2 regions of the Amycolatopsis sp. lyj-109 genome follow, and region 2 is predicted to be linked to the other one. Evidence: riboswitches for the same ligand, from Rfam matches in the RefSeq annotation. Region 2 holds a riboswitch; the other holds the start of a gene.
The links. Region 2 has a riboswitch for thiamine pyrophosphate ahead of thiO (glycine oxidase ThiO). Riboswitches for the same ligand answer to the same signal wherever they lie in the genome.
Positions count from the first base shown of each region.

Region 1: it holds a riboswitch for thiamine pyrophosphate, as region 2 does, so the genes downstream of both, ACLJQF_RS07705 (thiamine ABC transporter substrate binding subunit) here and thiO (glycine oxidase ThiO) in region 2, are expected to answer to the same signal.

Region 1 covers NZ_JAJPWR010000003.1:69,918-74,317, reverse strand. Annotated here, with positions in the region: gene ACLJQF_RS07725 (ArsR family transcriptional regulator) at 1-556, shown strand, start outside; gene ACLJQF_RS07720 (hypothetical protein) at 553-1,020, shown strand; gene ACLJQF_RS07715 (hypothetical protein) at 1,023-1,358, shown strand; gene ACLJQF_RS07710 (4a-hydroxytetrahydrobiopterin dehydratase) at 1,727-2,011, opposite strand; TPP riboswitch at 2,044-2,150, shown strand; gene ACLJQF_RS07705 (thiamine ABC transporter substrate binding subunit) at 2,173-3,222, shown strand; gene ACLJQF_RS07700 (ABC transporter permease) at 3,306-4,400, shown strand, end outside.
Region 2 covers NZ_JAJPWR010000015.1:196,155-200,554, reverse strand. Annotated here, with positions in the region: gene ACLJQF_RS30965 (threonine/serine dehydratase) at 1-17, opposite strand, end outside; gene ACLJQF_RS30960 (hypothetical protein) at 165-902, shown strand; gene thiE (thiamine phosphate synthase) at 921-1,580, opposite strand; TPP riboswitch at 1,612-1,717, shown strand; gene thiO (glycine oxidase ThiO) at 1,711-2,784, shown strand; gene thiS (sulfur carrier protein ThiS) at 2,784-2,984, shown strand; gene ACLJQF_RS30940 (thiazole synthase) at 2,986-3,744, shown strand; gene ACLJQF_RS30935 (MarR family winged helix-turn-helix transcriptional regulator) at 3,839-4,267, shown strand; gene ACLJQF_RS30930 (ion transporter) at 4,264-4,400, opposite strand, start outside.

The DNA of each region.
Region 1 (4,400 bases), on a different contig from region 2:
TTCGCGCATGCAGGGTGAGCTGCTCGCGCTGGTCCTGCTGCACCCCGAGCGCGAGTACAACATCACCGAGCTCGCCAAGGCTTTCGGTGTCTCGGCGACGACCGTGCTGCGCGAGGTCGAACGGCTCGTCGTCGGCGGCATCCTCGAAGACCGGCGGGTCGGCCGGAGCCGGCTCGTCAAAGCCCGCACCGATACCCCGCTCTACCGGCCGTTGAGCGAGGTCCTCTCGGTCACCTTCGGGCCGCTGCCGCTGCTCGCCGAGGCCCTGTCCGGGGTGGCGGGCGTGCGCGAGGCCTACATCTACGGGTCCTGGGCCGCGCGCTACAGCGGCGAACCGGGGCCGCCGCCGGGTGACGTCGATGTCCTCGTCGTCGGTTCGCCCGATCCGGACGAGCTCTTCGACCTGGCCGAGGGCGTGTCGCGGCGGCTGGGGCGCGAAGTCAACGTCCACCGAATCTCGCCGTCGGCGTGGGCGTCGAGCAGCTCGGATCCGTTCCTCACCAGCGTGCGTGAGCGTCCGCTGGCTCCGCTGCAGCTCGATCAGGAGACAGAATGACCCGGTGGAACCAGGGCCGCGCCACGATCGACGCGCTCATCGCGCGCGGCTCCCTCGAACCCGTCCCGGCTTCGCGGGAGGCTGCGGAGGCGGAGCTGGGCCGGGCCCGCACGCACGTCGCTTCGGCACTGCAGCTGCTGGACTCGGATCCAGAGGGCGCCTACACGCTGGCGTATGACGCCGCACGGCGTTCGTTGGCGGCCGTCCTGCAGAACCAAGGCCTGCGCGCGACGAGCCGCGGTGGCCACATCGCCGTCTACGAAGCGGTTCTCGCGCAGCTCGATCCGCCGCTCGGGCCGCTTCTGCGGCCCTTCAACCGGATGCGGGTGCGGCGCAACGAAGTCGCTTACCGCTCTTCCGAAGCGCCTTCGGTCACCGCCGAGGACGTGGCGGCCGACGTCGCGAAGGTCGAAGATCTGATCGGGGTCGCCGAGAAGACGATCCCGAGCATGTCCCGGTACTGATCGTGGACGACGCTGCGGCCCGCCCGCTCACGCCGAACGAGCGGACGGCCCTGGACACGCTGCTCGCGGCCGACTTCCCCAGTGCCGCGGAACTGCGGGCGCAGGCCGCCACGGCCCGGGTGATCGGCCGGTGCGGCTGCGGGTGCCCCACGATCGACCTCGCGGTGGACGACGCGATACCGCGCGCGGAGCTGAAGAACTCGGTGGCGGCCGAAGCCGATGTGCCGGACGGCGGGCTCATCGTGTTCGTCGATGACGGCCGGTTGTCGTGTCTGGAGTACTGGTCCACGGCCGACGAGAAGCCGGTCGAATTTCCGCCGCCCGACCGGATTCGTTAGCCGAGCAGGCCCAGCAGGGCGATCACGATCAGCACCACCGCGGGGGCGAGGGTGTTGATCCAGACGCGCTGGGCGGGCGTGAGGGCGGCGGTGCTGTTCATGGCGCTTCCTAGGGCTTAAAACCGATGCTTCCGCAGGAACAGCGCGCTGATCATGCCCCGTGTTAACAGCTGTGATCGAACTCTCAGCCGTCCAGGTGACGGCGGTTGCGGGCGGTGAACCAGAGCACCCCACCGGCCGCCGCCACCATTGCCGCGAACGCTGCCGTGCCGACCACGATTGCCTGAGTCATCTGTGTCTCCCTCCCGAAGGTTCCGGTAACCGAGAGACGTCGAACCCGGTCAAAGGTGCACTCAGCGTAACCGGGATCACACGGAATCGAGCACCGAGTCGATCTGCGCGGCCAGGTCGAAGTCCTTCGCCGTCAGCCCGCCCGCCGAATGGGTGGAGAGCCGGAACGTCAGCGTGCGCCAGCGGATGTCGATGTCCGGGTGGTGGTCGGCGGCTTCGGCGAGCACCGCGACGCGGTCCACCACCTCGATCGCCTGGGGGAAGCTCGCCAGCTCCGCCTCGCGGGAGATGACCGCGCCGGACCGGGTCCAGCCGGTGCGCAGAAGACGATCGGCCTCGGAGTCGCTCAAGATTTCCGTCATGTCTCCATGGTCGTCCGTCCTGGACTACGCTGCACGGTTGCCACGGGAGTCCGGTCAGCCGGGCTGAGAGGCGGGTCACTCCGCGACCGTTCGCACCTGACCGGATCATGCCGGCGACGGGAGGGCCTTCCCTCCGCGTCCGGCGAAGTGCAGGAGGGTAGATGAAACGCAGGGCTGTGCGCGCCGCGACGGCCATCGCCGCCGTCAGCGCCGTCGCCGCTGGGTGCTCGCTGTCGGACGGTGACGGTGGTACGCAGCAGACGCCCACCGTCACCCTCGTGACGCACGATTCCTTCCTCGCGCCGCAGGAGGTGCTCGACGCCTTCCAGAAGCAGTCGGGCATCAAGGTTTCCGTGCTCAAGCAGGGCGACGCCGGATCGCTGACCAACAAGCTCGTGCTGACGAAGGCCAACCCGATCGGCGACGTCGCCTTCGGCGTTGACTCCACCTTCGCCTCACGCGCGCTCAGCGAGGGCGTCTTCGAGCCCTACACCAGCCCCGAGGCCGACCGCGGGCCGCAGCGCTACGCCGTCGACCCCGAGCACCGGCTGTCCGCGGTCGACGTCGGTGACGTCTGCGTCAACGTCGACACGAACTACTTCACCACCAAGGGGATCCCCGCGCCGGAGACCTACGACGACCTGGCCGACCCGAAGTACCAGGACCTGCTGGTCGCCGAGGACCCGGCGACGGCGTCCCCCGGGCTGGCGTTCCTCCTCGGCACCGTCGCCAAGTACGGCGAGGCCGGCTGGAAGGACTACTGGACGAAGCTGAAGGCCAACGGCGTCAAGGTGGTCAGCGGCTGGGAAGAGGCGTACACCAAGCAGTTCTCCGGCTCGTCCGGCAAGGGGCCGCGGCCGATCGTCGTCTCGTACGCGTCGTCGCCGGCCGCCGAGATCGGCGACGACGGGAAGCCGCGCACCAAAGCGCTGCTCGACACCTGCTACCGGCAGGTCGAGTACGCCGGCGTGCTGGCGAACGGCAAGCAGGTCGAGAACGCGCGCAAGGTCGTCGACTTTCTGCTGTCCCAGCAGTTCCAGGCGACGGTCGCGGCCAACATGTACGTCTACCCGGCGCGCCAGGGCGTCGACCTGCCCGCGGGCTGGGCGCAGGTCGCGCCGCTGCCGCAGAAGCCGCAGACGCTGCCCGCGGACCAGGTGCAGGCCGGACGCGAGAAGTGGATCGGCGAATGGCGCACGCTCGTGCAGTGACACCAGTGCCATCCGGGACTCCGCCCCGAAAAGCGACAGCCCCGCCGCGGACGGCCCGCGGGCTCGGCCTGGCACTGCTCGGCCTGGCCCCGATCGGCTTCCTGGTGGTGTTCTTCGCCTGGCCGGTGCTGGCGATCATCAGCCGCGGGTTCGCCGCGGGCGGGCTCGAAGTGGTCCTGAAAGACGCGCGGACCTGGCAGCTGGCCGGGTTCACGGTCGCGAGCGCGGCCGCGTCGACGCTGGTCGCGGTGCTGGCCGGGCTGCCGGTGGCGTTCCTGCTGGCCCGGGTGCGGCTGCCCGGTGTCGGCCTGGCGCGGACGCTGGTGCTGGTGCCGTTCGTGCTGCCGACCGTGGTCGTCGGGCTGGCGTTCCGGGCGCTGTGGCCGGACGGTGGCGTGCTGCCGATCGTGCTGGCCAACGCCTTCTTCAACGTCGCCGTCGTCGCGCGGACCGTCGCCGGGCTGTGGGCGCGGCTGGATTCGCGGACGACCGACGCGGCCCGGGCGCTCGGCGCGTCGCCGTGGCGGGCCTTCCGGTCGGTGACGCTGCCCGCGCTGGCGCCGGCGATCGCGTCCGCCGCGGCCGTCGTGTTCCTGTTCTGCGCCACCAGTTTCGGGGTCGTGCTCATCCTCGGCGGTGCCCGCTACCGGACCCTGGAAACCGAGATCTACCTGCGCACGGTCGACCTCCTCGACCTCTCGGGGGCCGCGGCGCTTTCGCTGATCCAGTTCACGGCCGTGGTCGCCGCGCTGGTGCTCGGCGGGCTGGCGCGGCGGCGCAAGGAGGGGGCCCGGATCGGCTCGGGTCAGGCGCGACGTCCTCGCGGCGGCGAGTGGTGGGTCGTCGGCGCGGCGGGCGTCGTGCTCGCGTTGCTGGTGACGCCGATCGTCGCGCTGCTCGCCGAATCGGTGTCCACTGAGGACGGCTGGAGCCTCGCCGGGTACCGGGCCCTGACCGGCACCGGCGAGAAAGGCGCCCTTCAGGTCTCCGGCTGGGACGCCGCGCTGAACTCGCTCAAGGTGGCCATCGACGCGACGCTGCTCGCGATGGTCGTCGGCGTGCTCGCGTCCGTGGTGCTGGTGGCGCTGCGCCGCTCACCCGCAAAGGCGGCGCGAGGCCTCGGCGAGACGATGGACGCCGTCCTGATGCTGCCGCTCGGGGTGTCCGCGGTGACCGTC
Region 2 (4,400 bases):
ATCGTCACCAGTTCCATGTGCCGAGTATGTCAAGAAAACGTTCGGTTTGGAGTGTCTACTGTGGACAGACGGAGTGGTCCTCCTCACGCTGCGGCAACGAGGGGAGTCACTCGCGCGCCTTACACGTTGGACAGGGGAGAACACGGACTACCCAGAACGGGATCATGACCAAGGAGAACGTAGCGACTTCGGAAGAGAAGGAAGAGAAGTCGGGCCTGCGGATCGCGCAGGTCCTGGCGGCGGCGCTGGCGGCGGTCACCGCGGCCCTGCTCGGTTCGACACTGGGTGTGGCCGGCACGGTGGCCGGCGCCGGCGTCGCGAGCGTGGTGTCGACGGTCGGCAGCGAGCTGTACCTGCGCTCGCTGCAGCGCACTCGCGAGGCGGCGCTCAGGGCGCGTCAGCTGGCGACGTCGGGGATCCGGCGGCGCGGGCCGGCGGAGGCGCCCGTGGACGTGGACATCACCGAGCAGCCGACGGTCCAGCTGAAACCGCCGGAGGTCGAGCCGTCGCGGCTGTCCGCGCGGCTGAAGAAGCTGCGCTGGCCGTTGATCATCGGTACGAGCGTGGCAGCGTTCGCGGTGGCGATCCTGTCGATCGTCGGCTTCGAGTCGGCCACGGGCACCCCGATCGGCGGCGGGACGGGCTCGAGCATCGGCAAGATCTTCACGGGCGGGTCCGGCCACGAGGACAAGACGCCATCGACGACCCCGCCGACCTCGACGAACGACACCCAGGTGTCCCCCACGGAGACGACGGAGACATCGACCCCGCCGACGACGTCGTCCGAAACCCCGGCGACCAGCACCCCGAGCACGACGACGGACCAGCCGTCGACCTCGGCCCCGGCCACCACGGCGACCCCGCCGACCAGCAAGGGCGCCGCGGCGACGCCCACGCCGTGAAGTCCATGAGGGTGCCCCTCAGGGCAGGCGGGCTCGCAGCTCCCGCGCCGCGGCCTCGGGGTCTTCGGCCTCGGTGATCGCCCGGACCACCACGATCCGGGACGCCCCCGCCTCCAGCACCGAAGGCTGCCGCGGCCCGTCGATGCCGCCGATCGCGAACCACGGGCGGTCGGGGGTCCAGGCCGCCGTCGCGCGCACCAGGTCCAGGCCGGGCGCGGGGCGGCCCGGCTTCGTCGGCGTCGGCCAGCACGGGCCCGTGCAGAAGTAGTCCACCCCGGGCTCCGCGGCCGCCGCGAGGGCCTGGTCGAGCGAGTGCGTCGAGCGGCCGATCACCACGTCGTCGCCCAGGATGCGGCGGGCCAGCGGGACCGGGATGTCGTCTTGGCCCAGGTGCAGCACGTCCGCGCCGACCGCCAGCGCCACGTCGGCGCGGTCGTTCACCGACAGCAACGCGCCGTGCCGGGCGCACGCTTCCGCCAGCACCTCCAGCGCCGCGATCTCGCCGGCCGCCTCCAGGGCCCCCGTCTTGTCGCGCAGCTGGATGATGTCGACGCCGCCGGCCAGGGCCGCGTCGGCGAACGCGGCCAAGTCACCGCGCGCCGTGCGGGCGTCCGTGCAGAGGTACAGGCGCGCCGAATCGAGGCGGGCGCGGATCTTGTCACCGGAAAGGGCGGGCATAGCGGGGACCGTACCGCGCGCGTTAGGGTGGAGTCGTCCGCACGGGAGCCCGAGGCACGGGCTGAGAGGGAGCTGCCGCTCCGACCGTGGAACCTGATCCGGGTCATGCCGGCGCAGGGAGCGTGATTCCATGACGAACCTGGCAGTGGTGGGCGGCGGCGTGATCGGCCTGTCCGCCGCGTGGCGAGCCGCCGCGAAAAACCACCAAGTCACCCTGTACGACCCCGAACCCGCCCGCGGCGGGGCGTCCTGGCTGGCCGGGGGCATGCTCGCTCCCGTCACCGAGGCCTGGCCGGGCGAGGAGGACGTCCTCCGCCTCGGCGAAGCGTCGCTGAAACGCTGGCCGGATTTCGCCCGTGACCTCGAAAAAGAGGGCGTCGACCCCGGGCTGGCCGGGCACGGGACGCTCGTCGTCGCCTTCGACAGCGCCGACGCCGGCCACCTGGACATCCTGGCCGGCCACCTGCACGAGCTCGGCCGCGCGGCCGAGCGGCTCACCGGCCGGGAGGTCAAGCGGCTCGAACCCGGCGTCGGATCCGTCCGAAGTGGACTGCGCGTGCCCGGTGACCTGGCCGTGGACAACCGGAAACTGCTCGACGCGCTGTACGCGGCCTGCACCGGGCAAGGCGTCCGGTTCGTCCGCGAACGCGTCGAGGAACTCCCGGACGCCGAAGCCGTCGTGCTCGCCGCGGGCGCCTGGACCGGGCGGCTGCACCCGCTGCTCGCCGACGCCGTCCGCCCGCTCAAGGGCGAAATCCTGCGGCTCAGGCCCCGCCGCGGCTGCCTGCCGCCGCCCACGCACACCGTCCGGGCCCTCGTCGAAGGCCGGCCGATCTACCTCGTCCCGCGCGGCGACCAGGAGCTCGTCCTCGGCGCCACCCAGTACGAGGCCGGTTTCGACCAGGCCGTCACCGCCCGCGGCGTGCGCGAGCTGCTCGACGGCGCCGAGCGCGTCTTCCCCGCGATCACCGAGTACGAGCTGACCGAGATCGCCGCCGGCCTGCGGGCCGGCAGCCGGGACGCGCTGCCGTACCTCGGCGCCTTGGACGGCAGGGTTTTTGCCGCGACCGGGCACCACCGCAACGGCCTGCTGATGGCCCCGGTGACCGCGGACGCCGTGGTCGCCTGGCTCGAGGGGGACGAGCCGCCCGAGGACACCGCGGCCGCGTCCCCCGCCCGCCTGCACCAGAAGGAGCACGTGTGATGGAGATCAAGCTCAACGGCGAGTGGACGGCGTTCCCGGACGGCGCGACCGTCGCCGACGTCCTCGACGCCACCGGCGGGCAGCGGCCCGGCATCGCCGTCGCGGTCGACGGCGTGGTCGTCCGCCGGGCCGACTGGGCTGCCACCGCCGTGCCCAAGGGGGCGGGCGTCGACGTGCTCACCGCGGTCCAAGGAGGCTGAAATGGACGAGGAACCGCTGGTCATCGGCACCTGCAAGCTGACGTCCCGGCTGATCATCGGCACCGGCGGCGCGGCCAACCTCGCCGTCCTGGAACGCGCTCTGGTGGCGTCCGGCACCGAGCTGACCACGGTCGCCATGCGCCGCGCCGACGCCGAGGGCGGCTCCGGTGTCCTCGAACTCCTCAACCGGCTCGGCATCGAGCTGCTGCCGAACACGGCGGGCTGCCGGACGGCGGCCGAAGCCGTGCTCACCGCGCAGCTCGCGCGCGAGGCGCTGGGAACCGACCTGATCAAGCTCGAGGTGCACGCCGACGACCGGACGCTGCTGCCGGACCCGTTCGAGACCCTCGACGCTGCCGAGCGGCTGGCCGCCGACGGGTTCACCGTGTTCGCCTACACGAACGACGACCCGGTGCTCGCGCTGCGCCTGGAGGAGGCCGGCTGCGCCGCGGTGATGCCGCTGGGCGCGCCGATCGGCACCGGCCTCGGCATCCGGAATCCGCACAACATCGAGCTGATCGTGTCGCGGGCGGGCGTCCCGGTGATCCTGGACGCCGGAATCGGCACGGCCTCGGACGCGACGCTGGCGATGGAGCTCGGCTGTGCCGCCGTGCTGCTGTCCACCGCCGTCACCCGGGCGGCCGATCCCGAGCGGATGGCCGCGGCGATGCGTTCGGCCGTCGTTGCCGGACGCCTGGCCCGCGAGGCCGGGCGGGTGCCGCAGCGCTTCTGGGCGAAGGCGTCGAGCCCACCCCGGTGAACCAGGGTTGGTAACACCGACCGTAACCGCGAACCCGTAAGGTGGACGGCATTTCCGGCGCACCCGCGGCGGGGCAGGGCAGAAGGAGCCAGCCGTGACGAGCACATCGGTCCAGGACGTCTCGGGCAGGTTGTACCTCGCCGTGGGCAGGCTGTCCCGGTCACTGCGGCAGGCGGGCGTGCCGGGGCCGGGCCACGGCGCCATCTCGGCGCTGGCGACGCTGGTGCACGCGGGTCAGCTCCGCCTCGGCGACCTCGCGGCCAAGGAGGGCGTGGCCGCGGCGACCATGTCGCGGATCATCGCGTCCCTGGTCGAGGCTGGCTACGTCAGCCGCGAGTCCGACCCGGTCGATCGGCGGGCGTGGCTGGCGAAGGCGACCGAAGAGGGCGAGCGGCTCGTGTCCGGCGTCCGGTCGACCCGGGTGCAGGAGCTCAACCGGCGGCTCGACCGGCTCTCGCCCGACCACCGGGACGCGCTGCTGGCGGCGCTGCCGGCGCTCGAGGCCCTGATCGCGGACGACTAAGCCGCTTTCTGCCGCAGTTCGGCGAGCTCCGCGCGCAGGGCACGAAGCTCGTCGAGGATTTCCTGGTTCGCGGCGGCCTGCGCTTCGGCCTGCTTCGCCTCTTCCTCGCGGATGTCCTGGCGCAGCTCGTCCT